Regions from separate parts of the Streptomyces sp. NPDC016469 genome, predicted to be linked through region 1. Evidence: riboswitches for the same ligand, from Rfam matches in the RefSeq annotation. Region 1 holds a riboswitch; the other holds the start of a gene.

Region 1 (7,610 bases):
ACCCGCGTCGCGCAGCGCCCGCGCGATCACCTTCGCCCCGCGGTCATGGCCGTCGAGGCCCGGCTTGGCCACCACCACACGGATCGGACCGGTCACACCCATCACTGCCTCCACATGCGTCTCCCGTGCCTGAAGGGCCGGGGATGTGAACGAACGTTATCCACAGCATCCCGCAAGCCGCCGTTTCGCGGTGGGCCGGGAGGGGGAAATCACACATGGGACATTGTTCACGGGCACCGGTTCCAGGGCGCGGTGATATCGCCGCGTGGGACCGGACGCCCGGGGAGCCGCATCGGGTCGCCGTATCACCGCGCCGTCAGCCGCACGGCACGGTGGTACGGGCCTCCGTCCGCACGGGCCGCCTCCGACACGGCGCCCCGCCCGGACCTCCGTCGGCGCGGCGCCCGTCCGGAGCAGGAGGCCGACCATGAAGACCCCCAGCCTGCCGTTCCCCGCCCCGCCGGCCGCACTGCTGAGAGCGACCGCCCTGGAGTTCGTCGTGCTCGCCGGGCACGCCTTGCTGTATCCCACGGGGATCACCGGTGAGCGCCACCCCGGCCGGGCGCCCGCCGCCGAGGGCCCCGAGCCGGCCCGAGCCGACATCGCGCCGGCCGACATCGCGCCCGCCGGCACGGCCGAGCGGCCACCGGTCGTCTTTCTTCACGGATTCATCGACAACCGCTCCGTCTTCGTCCTGCTGCGCCGCTCGCTGGCCCGGCACGGCTGGCTCCATCTGGAGTCGCTCAACTACTCCCCGCTGACCAGCGACATCCGTACGGCCGCCGAGCTGCTGGACCGGCACATCGAGGAGATCTGCGCCCGCACCGGCCACCACCGGGTGGACATCGTGGGCCACAGCCTCGGCGGCCTCATCGCGCGCTATTACGTACAGCGGCTGGCCGGTGACCGCCGGGTGCGCACCCTCGTCACGCTGGGCACACCGCACGCCGGGACCGCCGTCGCCCCGCTGGCCGGGGCGCTGCCCATCGTGCGGCAGATGCGCGAGGGCTCGGCCCCCGTGGAGGAGCTGCGGCTGCCCGCGCCCGGCTGCCGCACCCGGTTCGTCAGCTTCTGGAGCGAACTCGACCGGGTGATCGTCCCCGCCGAGGCGGCCTGCGTCGACCACCCGGACCTGGATGCGGTCAACGTACGCGTCACCGGCATCGGCCACCTCGCGCTGCCGGTGCACCCGGCGGTGGCGGCGGCCGTGCGCCAGGCGCTGGACGACGCGGAGCCCGCCCGGGAGGCACCCCGGACCGCGCCCGGGACCACCCCTTCCACCCCCGCCGCCTAAACCGAACAAACTTCGAACATAGAGCCAAGGCTCTGTGCGGGCGCCGTCGAAAGACGGCCGATTGCCCGTTTTCCCGGGCGCCCCGACGCCGTCGAAGATTGTCGACGGCGGATACCGCCGGGTACAGTCGCCGCCAGTTCTCCCGGGGTACCCCACGGCCCCGGAACCTGGTCCTGCTGCCGAGGCGAGAGAGAAGTTGGTGAACGACCAGCACCCCCACGCCGGGTATGCCGGATACGACGGCTACTCCACAGGCAGCTTCGAGACGGATCCGCTCTTCGGCTCCCTCCCCGGCACCGGCATCACCCACGACGGCGGCTATGACGCCTCGTACGACACCTCGCAGGGCTACGGCATCCCGTACACCGGCGGTGAGACGGGGTACGGCGGCTCGTACGACACCACCCAGTGGGACACGGGCGCGCACCACGGCTACCAGGCCCCGCCGCACGCGCAGTACGACGCCACCCAGTACGACGGAACGCCGCAGTACGACACCGCCACGGCCTGGCTGCCGACGGAGGCCTACGCCCCCGGCATCCCGTCCCAGGGCGGCGCCCCGGACTCCTCCGGCCAGTGGGACACCACCACCTGGACCGCAGCCGCGACCGCGTGGCCCTCCGACGACACGGGGACCTACGACACCGGCGTGTACGACGCCACCGCCTGGAACACCGGCGCCACGCCCGGGCCCGAAGAGCAAAATGTGCAAAGCCCGGCCGCCTCGAACGAAGCCGAACAGGCCGCCCCCTCGGAGACGTACGAGACCTACGCGTCGTACGACGGGCACGGCTCCCACGACTACGACCCGTACGAATCCCACCGCCGCGCCGCCGACGACGACGAGCCGGTCGGCGCCGCCGAGCCGCACCCCGATCTCGCCCCCGCCGAGCCCCGCCGCGGCGGTGGCCGCAGCCGCAGGCGTACCCCCGCGAAGCGTTCCGCACTCCTCACCGTCGCCGTTCCCTCCGCCTGCGTGATGAGCGTGGCCGGGATCGCCGCCGCCTCCGTGAGCGGCATGGGCGGGGACGAGACGAAGAAGGACGCGACCACCACCATGGCCGCCGCCGACCCCGGCACGGTCAAGCCGGTCGCGGCCAACAACGAACTGGACACCCAGCTCGCCAACCTCAGCGCCGACGCCGAGAACTTCGCGGACCGCGCCAGCCGCACCCAGGAACGCATCGACCTGAAGGAGCGGCAGGCCGCCGAGAGGAAGAGGCGCGAGGACGAGGCCGCCCGCAAGGAGGCCCTGCGCCCCAAGTTCGTGCTGCCGGTCAAGCAGCACGGGCTGAGCGCCTACTTCGGGCAGGCGGGCGTCAACTGGATGTCCGTGCACACGGGCATCGACTTCCCCGTCCAGTACGGCACCCCGGTGATGGCGGCGACCGACGGCACGGTCCGTACGCAGTACAACAGCGCCTACGGCAACATGGCCATCGTGACCATGGCCGACGGCACGGAGACCTGGTACTGCCACCTCAGCAGCACCCGTATCCGCTCGGGCCCGGTCAAGGCCGGTGACGTCATCGCGTACTCCGGGAGCTCCGGGAACTCGACCGGTCCGCACATGCACTTCGAGGTGCGGCCGGGCGGCGGCGCGGCGATCGACCCGCTGCCGTGGCTGCGCGGGCACGGGGTCAACCCGACCTGAGCGGGATGAACGACTGCGGCGGCCGGGGCCTCGGGGGCTCCGGCCGCCGCCGCGTTCTCAGAGCTTCTGCACCGGCGCGTACCGCAGGAGCAGCTTCTTGGGGCGGTCGTCGCCGAAGTCGACCGTGGCCTTCGCCTGGTCACCGACGCCCTCGACGGCCGTCACCGTGCCCAGGCCGAACTGGTCGTGCGTGACCCGGTCGCCCGCCACCAGGGTGATCGTCGGCTTGTCCGAGGTCCGCCGGGTCGCGAAGCCGGAGGGGCCGGAGCGGGCGCGGGAGGCGGAGAGCGACGAGGTGATGCCCGAGGTGGGGCCCGCCGGGGCGGCCATCGGGCCCTTCCGCTTCCAGTCCAGGTGCTGGTCCGGGATCTCCTCCAGGAACCGCGACGGCGGGTTGTACGAGGGCTGGCCCCAGGCGCTGCGCATGGCGGCCCGGGTCAGATACAGCCGCTCGCGGGCGCGGGTGATGCCGACGTACGCGAGGCGGCGCTCCTCCTCCAGCTCCTTGACCTGGCCGAGCGCCCGCATGTGCGGGAAGACGCCGTCCTCCATGCCGGTCAGGAAGACGACCGGGAATTCGAGGCCCTTCGCGGTGTGCAGGGTCATCAGCGTGATGACGCCGGAGCCGTCGGTGTCCTCGTCGGGGATCTGGTCGGAGTCGGCGACGAGCGCGACCTGCTCCAGGAACTCCGCGAGCGTGCCCGCGCCCTCCTCCTCGCTCCGGTCCTGCTCGAATTCCAGGGCGACGGCGGCCAGCTCCTGGAGGTTCTCGATGCGGGTCTCGTCCTGCGGGTCGGTGGACGCCTGGAGCTCGGCGAGATAGCCCGTACGCTCCAGGACCGCTTCCAGCACCACGGCGGGCCCGGCGCCGGACTCCACGACCGTGCGCAGCTCCTCCATCAGCGTGTTGAACCGCTTCACGGCGTTGGCGGAGCGGGCGGCCATGCCGTACGCCTCGTCCACGCGGCGCAGCGCCTGCGGGAAGGTGATCTTCTCCCGCAGCGAGAGCGCGTCGATCATGGCCTCGGCGCGGTCGCCGATGCCGCGCTTGGGGACGTTGAGGATGCGGCGGAGCGGGACGGTGTCCTCGGGGTTGGCGAGGACCCGCAGGTAGGCCAGGACGTCCCGGACCTCCTTGCGCTCGTAGAAGCGGACGCCGCCGACGACCTTGTAGGGCAGGCCGACGCGGATGAAGATCTCCTCGAACACACGGGACTGCGCGTTCGTCCGGTAGAAGACGGCGACGTCGCCGGCCTTCGCGTCGCCCGCGTCGGTGAGGCGGTCGATCTCCTCGGCGACGAACTGCGCCTCGTCGTGCTCGGTGTCCGCGACGTAGCCCGTGATGCGGGCGCCGGTGCCGGCGTTGGTCCAGAGGTTCTTGGGGCGGCGGCTCTCGTTGCGCTCGATGACCGCGTTGGCGGCGGACAGGATCGTCTGGGTGGAGCGGTAGTTCTGCTCCAGGAGGATCGTCGTCGCGTCCGGGTAGTCCTCCTCGAACTGGAGGATGTTACGGATGGTCGCGCCCCGGAAGGCGTAGATCGACTGGTCCGCGTCCCCCACGACGCACAGCTCGGCGGGGGCGTTCTCGGGACCGGCCGGGCCGACCAGCTCGCGTACCAGCGTGTACTGGGCGTGGTTGGTGTCCTGGTACTCGTCCACGAGGACGTGCCGGAAGCGGCGGCGGTAGTGCTCGGCGACGTCGGGGAACGCCTGGAGCAGATGGACCGTCGTCATGATGATGTCGTCGAAGTCCAGCGCGTTGGCCTCGCGCAGCCGGGCCTGGTACATCGCGTACGCCTGGGCGAGCGTCTTCTCGAAGCCGTCGGCAGCCTGGCCCGCGAAGGTCTCCTCGTCGATGAGCTCGTTCTTGAGGTTGGAGACCTTGGCGGTGAAGGACTTCGGCGGGTAGCGCTTCGGGTCCAGCTCCAGGTCGCGGCAGACCAGGGCCATGAGCCGCTTGGAGTCGGCCGCGTCGTAGATCGAGAACGAGGACGTGAAGCCGAGCTTCTTCGACTCGCGGCGCAGGATGCGGACGCAGGCGCTGTGGAAGGTCATGACCCACATGGCGTTGGCCCGGGGCCCGACCAGCTGCTCGACGCGCTCCTTCATCTCACCGGCGGCCTTGTTGGTGAAGGTGATCGCCAGGATCTGGCCGGGGTGGACGCCCCGCTCGGCCAGCAGGTGCGCGATGCGGTGGGTGAGCACCCTGGTCTTGCCGGAGCCGGCACCGGCGACGATGAGCAGGGGCGACCCGGCGTGCACGACGGCGGCGCGCTGCTCGGTGTTCAGCCCGTCGAGCAGCGCCTCGGGGTCGATGACGGGGCGGTGCGCGCCGTCGCGGTAGTACGCGTCACGGACCGGCGGGGGCCCGTCGAACACGCCCGCGAACAGGTCCTCCGGCACCGCTTCGGGTGCGGAGTCCTCGGGGGGCGGCGGGGGCCCTTCCTCCTCGTGCTGGAGGCCGGCCAGGAAACTGTCGTCAAAGAGGCTGCTCATCGCTGTCCGAGTCTAAGGCGCCCGACTGACAGCGCGGCCCGCTCCGAGAAGGTCACGAAAATGTATCGGGCATATCGCACACCAACCTTCACAGCGGCCCCATGAGTTGGCTAGCGTGCACGTTCGGACGGCCCGTACCCCCAGAGGCGACCCACGCCGAACGTGCCTCCACGCCGAATCCGGGCCCGCCCGGAACCGGGGACCCACACGCAGCACCGGGGTGAATCGGTCCTCCCCCACCGGACCGTAGGGCAGCCTTCCGTTCCGCCCGAACCCGACAGCTAACCCGGTAGGCGGTCCACGGAAGGAGATGCCGGCCTTGGCGTCGCATCGCAAACCGCGCCCCCGGGTGCGCTCCACCATCCCCGCCGTCGGGCTGACCTCGGCCGCGCTGGCCTCGGTGACCCTGCTGTCCTCGCAGAGCGCGATGGCCGCGCCGACGCCGAAGCCGAGCATCGAGGAAGTCCAGAAGAAGGTGGACGACCTCTACCGGCAGGCCGGGAACGCGACCCAGAAGTACAACCAGGCCAAGGAGGCCACGGACAAGCAGCGGTCCAAGGTCGACACGCTGCTCGACGACGTGGCCAAGCGCACCGAGAAGCTGAACGACGCCCGCAGAACGCTGGGCAACTACGCCGCCGCCCAGTACCGCAACGGCGGCCTCGCACCGACCGCCACCTTCTTCCTCGCCGACGACCCGCAGTCGTTCTTCGACCAGACCCACCTCATGGACCGCATGGCCGAGCGCCAGCAGCAGGCGGTCACGGAGTTCCGTACGCAGCAGGCGAAGGCGTCCGAGCAGCGGGCCGAGGCCGTGGAGAGCCTGGAGACGCTGACCGAGTCGCAGGCCGCGCTGCGCACCAGCAAGGAGAACGTCCGGACGAAGCTGGCCGAGGCCCGGACGCTGCTCTCGAAGCTGACCGCCGAGGAGAAGGCGCGCCTGGCGGAGCTGGAGCGGAAGAAGGAGGCGGAGGCGAAGCGGAAGGCGGCGGAGCTGGCGAAGAAGCAGGCCGCCGCAAGGAAGGAGGCCGAGCGGAAGGCCGAGGAGTCGGGCGGCAGCGGTACGGAGACGGGCTCGGGCTCCGACGCCGGCTCCGGCAGCAGCGCGTCCACGAAGGCGGAGAAGGTCCTCGCGTTCGCCCGCGCCCAGATCGGCAAGCCGTACGTCTGGGGGGCGACCGGCCCCTCCTCGTACGACTGCTCGGGGCTGACGCAGGCGGCCTGGAAGGCGGCGGGCGTCGACATCCCGCGTACCACCTGGGACCAGGTGAATGTCGGCACCAGGATCGCCACGGCCGACCTGCAACCCGGTGACCTGGTGTTCTTCTACGACGACATCAGCCACGTCGGGATCTACAAGGGCGACGGAATGATGATCCACGCGCCGAAGCCCGGGGCGAACGTGCGCGAGGAGTCGATCTACTACATGCCGATCTACGGGAGTGTGCGCCCCGCCTGACCGCGGAAGGGGAGCCGGCCCGCGCGGGCCGGCTCTCCCGCGTACCGCCGCTCAGGTCCAGAGCGTGGCGATGAAGATGTTCGCCAGGGTCAGCGCGCCGACCGCCGCGAAGAACCCCTTCTCGACCTTCTCCTCGTCCCGCTTGACGTAGACGAGCCCCAGGATCACGACCAGGAACAGCAGCTTGATCCCGATCTTGACGTTGTTCACGGGGTGGTCGTCGGCCTGGTCCAGGCCGACCAGGGCGACGCCGGTGACGAGCATGGTGAGCGCGCCGTGCAGCATGCCGGGGACGAACCGGGCGGTGCCGGCCTTCATCGCCTTCATCTGGCCGAGGAAGCCGCCGAGCAGGGCGGCGATGCCGATGATGTGCAGGGCGACGACGAAATCGATGAGTACGCGCATGGTTCCGCACCCTAGAGCCCTCTCCCTGAACCGCTCCGGGCAGGGTGGGACCTACGGGCCGCTTGAATGATGAATGCACTTTTTGCCTGCTTCTGTGGCCCTTTTCCCGGTCACTCACGCTTCATAGGCGGTCATCCGGCGACAATGCCACGCCAAGAGCGGGCAATAACCGTCATGACGACACCTTCCCGTGACCTGGGATTAGCGTCCCTTCCCGGTGGCCGTGGACCAGGAACCGTCCTCGCCGGCCACCGGAGAAGCCCGCCGGTAGACCCCGCCGGGCCGTCGTACGGAAGGACGCC
Region 2 (7,610 bases), on a different contig from region 1:
AGAATGCGCTGTTCACCGCGTGGACGCGGCCGGTGAAGCCCGCGCCGAGCAGGTTGCGCAGGACGGTGCGGCCGACACCGCCGGGGGTGCGGCCGACGCCGATGACGGCGACGGAGCCGGGGGCGAGCAGCCGCTGCACGGACTTGGCCTCGGCGCGCTGTTCGCGGGCGCGCTGGACGGCGAGGGATTCGGCGGTGGGTTCGAGGTCCAGGGTGAGGTGGACGGAACCGTCCTCGAAGCTGCGCTGCTGGGTGTAACCGGCGTCCCGGAACACCTTGATCATCTTGGTGTTGGCGGGCAGCACTTCAGCCGCGAAGCGCCGGATGCCGCGTTCGCGGGCGACAGCCGCGATGTGTTCGAGCAGGGTGGAGGCCACTCCCCGGCCCTGGTGGGCGTCCTGGACGAGGAAGGCGACCTCGGCCTCGTCGGCGGGGGCCGAGGCGGGGCGGCCGGTCGCGTCGATCCGGTCGTAGCGGACGGTGGCGATGAACTCGCCGCCCACGGTGACGGCCAGGCCCACCCTGTCGACGTAGTCGTGATGGGTGAAGCGGTGGACGTCCTTGGCCGAGAGCCGGGGGTAGGGCGCGAAGAAGCGGTAGTACTTCGACTCGTCCGAAACCTGCTCGTAGAAGCTGACCAGCCGCTCGGCGTCGTCCGTGGTGATCGGCCTGATCCGCGCGGTGCCGCCGTCGCGGAGCACCACGTCCGCCTCCCAGTGATCGGGGTAGGCGTGATGCGGACTCTGCTCCGGAGAGGGCTGCATGGGGAAAGCCTACGGCTGTCGCACGGGTCGCGGGGGTGCCGGGGCCGGGGCAGTCTGAGGTCTCCGGACGACCGTGGGCGCGGCGCCCGGGAGGGCCCGCGGGTCTGCCCGGAGCATCGCGCACCACATGAGACACTGGTCTAGACAACCGCTGATTCTTGAAGGGCAGAACCATGGCTGAGCGCCGCGTAAACGTCGGTTGGGCCGAGGGCCTGCACGCCCGCCCCGCTTCCATCTTCGTCCGTGCCGCTACGGCCTCCGGCGTCCCCGTCACCATCGCCAAGGCGGACGGCAACCCGGTGAACGCGGCCTCCATGCTCGCGGTGCTCGGTCTCGGCGCCCAGGGCGGCGAGGAGATCGTGCTCGCGTCCGACGCGGACAACGCCGAGGCCGCCCTGGACCGCCTGGCGAAGCTGGTCGCCGAGGGCCTCGAGGAGCTCCCGGAGACCGTCTGAACCCGAGCGGCCGACACCGCCGGAATTCTTACGTGAAAGCCGCGGCCCCCTGCATGGGGCGCCGCGGCTTTTGCGTGCGCGTGGCCGAAGCCATGACGGCCGGAAAGAAAAGGCGGCGCTACACGTTTCCGGCTTTTGCACGCCTCTTTCTTTATTCGTACGCGCCCTTTGTTAATTCCGGCCGCTCGCGGTGTTTACGGCACGTTGCGAAGTCCTCACATGGCCGGCCCTGGGCACGGTGGTGGCGCGGGCGGTGCGGCGGAGCCGGTGCACGGCGCCATGGCGTTCGGCCAGCTGCGCGGCCAGGGCCCTCGCCCGCTCCGCGTCCCGGCGTGCCACGGCGTCCACAAGGGCCCCGTGCTCGGCCCAGGCTTCGGCCGGGCGGGCCGGCTGGTCGACCGCGTACATCCAGGCGATCTTGTGGCGGAGCTGGGTGAGGAGGGCGATGAGACCGGGGCTGCCGGATGCCTGGGCCAGGGTCTCGTGGAACCAGCCGGCCAGGGAGCGCAGGTCCTCGCCCTCGTCGCGGCGGGCCCGCTCCTGACCGAGCCTGACCAGGCCGCGCAACACCTTGAGGTGGGCCTCCGTCCGGCGCTGGGCCGCGCGGGCGGCGCTCAGCGGTTCCAGCAGCATGCGGACTTCCAGGAGGTCGGCGGCCTCCTGCTCCGACGGCTCGGCGACGCAGGCTCCGGCGTGTCTGCGGGTGACGACGAAGCCCTCCGACTCCAGGGTGCGCAGCGCTTCCCGTACGGGGACGCGGGACACCCCGTAACGCCGTGCGAGCACCTCCTCGGTGAGCCGGCTGCCGCGTTCGAAGACACCGGAGACGATGTCGTCACGGATTGCCGTGCATACCGAATGCGCCGGAACACGCATGTCCGAACCTCCGCCTCAATCCCCGCGAACAGCGGCCGATCGACACCTCTGGCGCGACTCTATTGCAATGCGCTCGCATTTCCGATGCCGGGCGGGAATTCATGAATATCTTTTGGCCGCGGTCGAGCGGCGGAAGGTGTGCGGGGAGGCGCGGGCACGGCGATGGCCCCGGCGGGATGCCGGGGCCATCGGTGTGGGGCTTCAGCCCGGTCAGACGCTGACGCCGTGAGCGCGCAGATAGGCGACCGGGTCCATGTCGGAGCCGTAGGAAGGGGTGGTCCGGGCCTCGAAGTGGAGGTGCGGGCCCGTGGAGTTGCCGGTCGAGCCGGAGAGCCCGATCTGCTGACCGGCCGCGACGCTCTGGCCGACGGAGACCCCGATCGAGGAGAGGTGGCCGTACTGGGTGTACGTGCCGTCCGTCATCCGGAGCACGATGTTGTTGCCGTACGCCCCGCCCCAGCCGGCCTCCACGACGGTGCCGGCGCCGACGGCGACGACCGAGCTGCCGGAGGCGGCGTGGAAGTCGATGCCGGAGTGGCTGCCGGACGACCAGAGCGAGCCGCTGGACTTGTAGCCGGTGGTCACGTACGAGCCGGCGACGGGCAGCCGGTAGGACGAGCCCAGCGCGGTGCGGGCGGTGGAGCGGCCGGCGCGGGCGGACGCCTCGCGGGTGGCCTTGGCCTTCGCCTTGGCCGCTTCCTTGGCCTTGGCGGCCTTCTCGGCGGCCTTCTTCTTCGCGGCCTCGGCCTTCTTCTTGGCCGCCGCCTTCGCCTTGGCCGCAGCCTTCTTCTCGGCGGCCTCGGCCTGGTGGTGCTGCACCGCGGCCTGGGCGTCGATCCGGTCGGCCAGGGTGGTCTCGATGGCGAGCAGCTGGGAGAGGCCGGTCTCGGTGGCGGCGGGGGCCGTCCCGGCGTCGGCGGCGAGGGCCGGTGAGGCCAGGGAGCCGATGACACCGCCGGCGGCGAGCGTGGCGACGCCGACGGCCTTGGCGCCGGCGCGCGTCAGGCGGCTCGGGGCACGGTGCTTCCCGGTGGCACGGGTGAACGCCATGGGGTGGCTGGTCCTTTCCTTCCTTCTCGCCTACCGGGTTAGCTGACGGGTTCGGAGCAGGAAGGTCTCCTACGGACGCCTCACCCCTGACGGAGCGCGGACATCCGATTCACCCCAGGGACTGCGTGGGTCCCCGGCTCCCCAGGCTCGCGCCTGACGGGGACTCGGCGATGGCTGCCCGGTACGTCACGGATGCGCGTACGAGTGGCGGACAGCGGACCCGACGCTAAGCGGACGGACTTCCCGCCACCAAACGGACAAGGGGTTTTGTAGCGCATCCCACAGGGGGCGCCGCCCCCTTGGCGAACAAAAGGCGCAGAAGGATTGAAAGTGACCACGCGTGTAGAGGGCTCCGGCGCGACCGCGCGCCGGAGCCCCCTACGCCCGCTCAGCGGGCTGAGCGACAGATCAGCCGGTGACGACCGAGACCTCTCCGATGCCGAGCGCCCTGACCGGCTCCTCGATGCGCGAGGCGTCACCGACCAGGACCGTGACCAGCCGGTCCACCGGGAAGGCGCTGACCACGGCCGCGGTCGCCTCCACCGTGCCGGTCTCGGCGAGCCGGGCGTACAGCGTCGCCTGGTAGTCGTCCGGGAGGTGCTGTTCCACCTGATCGGCGAGGGTGCTCGCGACGGAGGCCGCCGTCTCGAACTTCAGGGGCGCGACGCCCACCAGATTCTGCACGGCCGTCTCGCGCTCGGCGTCCGTCAGTCCCTCGGCGGCCAGCGTCCGCAGCACCTTCCAGAGATCGTCCAGCGCCGGTCCGGTGGACTCGGTGTCCACGGAACCGCTGATGGCCAGCATCGCGGCACCCGCCGCCCCCGAGGCGGAGTCGGCGGCGCCGGAGCGGAGCACCTGGGCGAAGGCACGCACGCCGTAGGTGTACCCCTTCTCCTCGCGCAGCACCCGGTCGAGCCGGGAGGTCAGCGTGCCGCCCAGGCAGTAGGTGCCGAGGACCTGGGCGGGCCAGACACTGTCGTGGCGGTCGGCGCCGATGCGGCCGATCAGCAGCTGCGTCTGCACCGCGCCGGGGCGGTCCACGATGATCACGCGGCCCGTGTCGTCGGCCGTGATCGGCGGGACCGGGCGGGGTTCGGAGGCGTTCCCGGACCAGTCGCCGAGGGTTTCGGCGAGCAGTGCGTCCAGGTCGATGCCGGTGAGGTCGCCGACGACCACGGCGGTCGCGGTGGACGGGCGGATGTGCGCGTCGTAGAAGGCCCGCACGGCGGCGGCGTCGATCCGCTCGATGGTCTCCTCGGTGCCCAGGCGCGGGCGCGACATGCGGGTCGTGGCCGGGAACAGCTCCTTGGAGAGCTGCTTGGCCGCGCGGCGGGCCGGGTTGGCATGCTCGTGCGGGATCTCGTCCAGCCGGTTGCGCACCAGGCGCTCGATCTCGCTGTCGGCGAAGGCCGGCGCCCGCAGCGCCTCGGCGACCAGGCCGAGCGCCTTGGCCAGACGGGAGGCCGGGACCTCCAGGGAGACCCGGACACCGGGATGGTCGGCGTGGGCGTCGAGGGTGGCGCCGCACCGCTCCAGCTCGGCGGCGAACTCCTCGGCGCTCCGCTTGTCGGTGCCCTCGGACAGGGCGCGCGACATGATCGTGGCCACGCCGTCCAGACCCTCGGGCTCGGCATCCAGGGGGGCGGCGAGGAAGATCTCGACGGCGACGACCTGCTGGCCGGGGCGGTGACAGCGCAGGACGGTGAGGCCGTTGGGCAGGGAACCCCGCTCGGGCGCGGGGAAGGCCCAGGGCCGGGCCACCCCGGGGGCGGGCTGGGGGTGGAACTGCATCGAAACTTCAGTCGCGGCAGCGTCGGTCACTGGTCCGCCCCTTCGTGCGCGTCGGTGTCGGTGGCGGCGTCGGCCTCTTCGGCGGCCTCGGCGGGCTCGACCGGTTCGTAGACCAGGACCGCCCGGTTGTCGGGCCGCAGCTGCGCCTGCGCGGCGGCCTTGACCTCCTCGGCGGTGACATCGAGGACCCGGTTCACGGCGGACAGCGCGAGCTGCGGGTCGCCGAACAGCACGGCATACCGGCACAGTTCGTCGGCGCGGCCCGCGACCGTACCGAGGCGGTCCAGCCATTCGCGCTCCAACTGGGCCTGGGCGCGCTCCATCTCCTCGGCCGTGGGGCCGTGCTCGGCGAACCGGGCCAGCTCCTCGTCGACCGCGGCCTCGATCTCCGCCACCTCCACGCCGCCGGACGTCTTGACGTCGAGCCAGCCCAGGGAGGGCGCGCCGGCGAGCCGGAGCAGTCCGAAACCGGCGGCCACGGCCGTACGGTCGCGTCGGACCAGGCGGTTGTGCAGCCGGGACGACTCCCCGCCGCCGAGCACGGTCAGGGCGAGGTCCGCGGCGTCGCACTCGCGGGTGCCGTCGTGGGGCAGCCGGTACGCGGCCATCAGGGCGCGCGCCGGCACCTCCTCGCGTACCTCCTCCCGCAGCTGACCGCCCATGACCGTGGGCAGCGAGCCGTCGCGCGGCGGCTGCTTGCCGTCATGGGAGGGGATGGAGCCGAAGTACTTCTCGATCCAGGCGAGGGTCTGCTCGGGGTCGATGTCGCCGACGACCGACAGCACCGCGTTGTTCGGCGCGTAGTACGTACGGAAAAAGGCGCGGGCGTCCTCCAGGGTCGCCGCGTCCAGGTCGGCCATGGAGCCGATCGGGGTGTGGTGGTACGGGTGGCCCTCGGGGTAGGCCAGCGCGGTCAGCCGCTCGAACGCGGTGCCGTACGGGACGTTGTCGTAGCGCTGGCGGCGCTCGTTCTTGACGACGTCACGCTGGTTCTCCATGGACTCCTCGTCGAGCGCGGCGAGCAGAGAGCCCATCCGGTCGGCCTCGAGCCACAGGGCCAGCTCCAGCTGGTGCGTGGGCATCGTCTCGAAGTAGTTGGTCCGCTCGAAACTGGTCGTCCCGTTGAGCGAGCCGCCGGCGCCCTGCACCAGCTCGAAGTGTCCGTTCCCCTTGACCTGGCCGGAGCCCTGGAACATCAGGTGCTCGAAGAGGTGCGCCAGGCCCGTACGGCCCTTGACCTCGTGGCGGGAGCCGACGTCGTACCAGAGGCACACCGCCGCGACCGGGGTCAGATGGTCCTCGGAGAGCACCACGCGCAGGCCGTTGGCCAGACGGTGCTCGGTCGCTGTCAAGCCGCCGGAGCCGGCCTGGGCTGTGGCCGTGTGACCCATGGGCATGTACGTCCCTTCGATCGCGCTACTGGATGTCCATATGAAGAAGCCGCTGCGGGAGGCTGCTTCGAAGGTTGCTTCAAGACACCCGCCACTGTATGCAAGCGAACCGGCACCTGCCGAAGTTCCCGTGCGGCGAAGCTGCGAGCGAAATTCCCCGGAAGGTGGTCCTCCGCCGTCTCGGGACGGACTGCGCGGGCCCTTTGGGACGGGTCGAGGTCGGGGTTGTCAGTGCGGCGGTCCACAATGGACCGCGTCAGAACCTGAGGGAACCTGAGGTTGCCCGCTCGAAATCCGTGAAGGAGTCGCAGCAGCGATGGCCCGCCGCAGCACGAAGACCCCGCCGCCGGTCGACTTCGAGGAGAAGATCCTCGACATCGACGTCGTCGACGAAATGCAGGGCTCCTTCCTCGAGTACGCGTACTCGGTGATCTACTCACGGGCCCTGCCGGACGCCCGTGACGGCATGAAGCCGGTGCACCGCCGCATCGTGTACCAGATGAACGAGATGGGTCTGCGCCCGGACCGCGGCTTCGTGAAGTGCGCCCGGGTCGTCGGCGAGGTCATGGGCAAGCTGCACCCGCACGGCGACGCGTCGATCTACGACGCGCTGGTGCGCATGGCCCAGCCGTTCTCCATGCGCCTCCCCCTCGTCGACGGACACGGGAACTTCGGCTCCCTGGGCAACGACGACCCGCCGGCCGCCATGCGCTACACCGAGTGCCGGATGGCCGACGCGACCTCGCTGATGACGGAGTCGATCGACGAGGAGACGGTCGCCTTCCAGTCGAACTACGACGGTCAGGAGCAGGAGCCGGTCGTCCTCCCGGCGGCCTACCCCAATCTCCTGGTCAACGGCACGACCGGGATCGCGGTCGGCATGGCGACCAACATGCCGCCGCACAACCTGGGCGAGGTCATCGCCGCGGCCCGGCATCTGATCAAGCATCCGGGCGCGGACCTGGAGACGCTGATGCGGTTCGTCCCCGGTCCCGACCTGCCGACGGGCGGGCGGATCGTGGGCCTCGGCGGCATCAAGGACGCCTACGCCAACGGCCGCGGCTCGTTCAAGATCCGTGCCACGGTCGCCGTGGAGAACGTCACGCCGCGCCGCAAGGGCCTCGTCGTCACCGAACTGCCCTTCACCGTGGGCCCCGAGAAGGTCATCTCCAAGATCAAGGACCTGGTCTCGGCGAAGAAGCTCCAGGGCATCGCGGACGTCAAGGACCTCACGGACCGCTCGCACGGCCTGCGTCTGGTCATCGAGGTCAAGAACGGCTTCGT

What was found. Region 1 has a riboswitch for cyclic di-AMP ahead of ABZ565_RS11750 (NlpC/P60 family protein). Riboswitches for the same ligand answer to the same signal wherever they lie in the genome.
Positions count from the first base shown of each region.
Region 2: linked by a shared signal. The riboswitch ahead of ABZ565_RS14005 (M23 family metallopeptidase) and the one ahead of ABZ565_RS11750 (NlpC/P60 family protein) in region 1 are both predicted to bind cyclic di-AMP.

Region 1 is NZ_JBEYCQ010000008.1:167,703-175,312, reverse strand. Features, by position in the region: gene ABZ565_RS11770 (cobalamin B12-binding domain-containing protein) at 1-102, opposite strand, end outside; gene ABZ565_RS11765 (alpha/beta fold hydrolase) at 428-1,294, shown strand; gene ABZ565_RS11760 (peptidoglycan DD-metalloendopeptidase family protein) at 1,494-2,948, shown strand; gene pcrA (DNA helicase PcrA) at 3,006-5,444, opposite strand; cyclic di-AMP (ydaO/yuaA leader) riboswitch at 5,606-5,756, shown strand; gene ABZ565_RS11750 (NlpC/P60 family protein) at 5,755-6,903, shown strand; gene ABZ565_RS11745 (hypothetical protein) at 6,955-7,308, opposite strand.
Region 2 is NZ_JBEYCQ010000010.1:128,697-136,306, forward strand. Features, by position in the region: gene ABZ565_RS13990 (GNAT family N-acetyltransferase) at 1-763, opposite strand, end outside; gene ABZ565_RS13995 (HPr family phosphocarrier protein) at 937-1,218, shown strand; gene ABZ565_RS14000 (GntR family transcriptional regulator) at 1,390-2,094, opposite strand; gene ABZ565_RS14005 (M23 family metallopeptidase) at 2,305-3,144, opposite strand; cyclic di-AMP (ydaO/yuaA leader) riboswitch at 3,158-3,324, opposite strand; gene ABZ565_RS14010 (pitrilysin family protein) at 3,553-4,935, opposite strand; gene ABZ565_RS14015 (pitrilysin family protein) at 4,962-6,332, opposite strand; gene ABZ565_RS14020 (DNA topoisomerase IV subunit A) at 6,643-7,610, shown strand, end outside.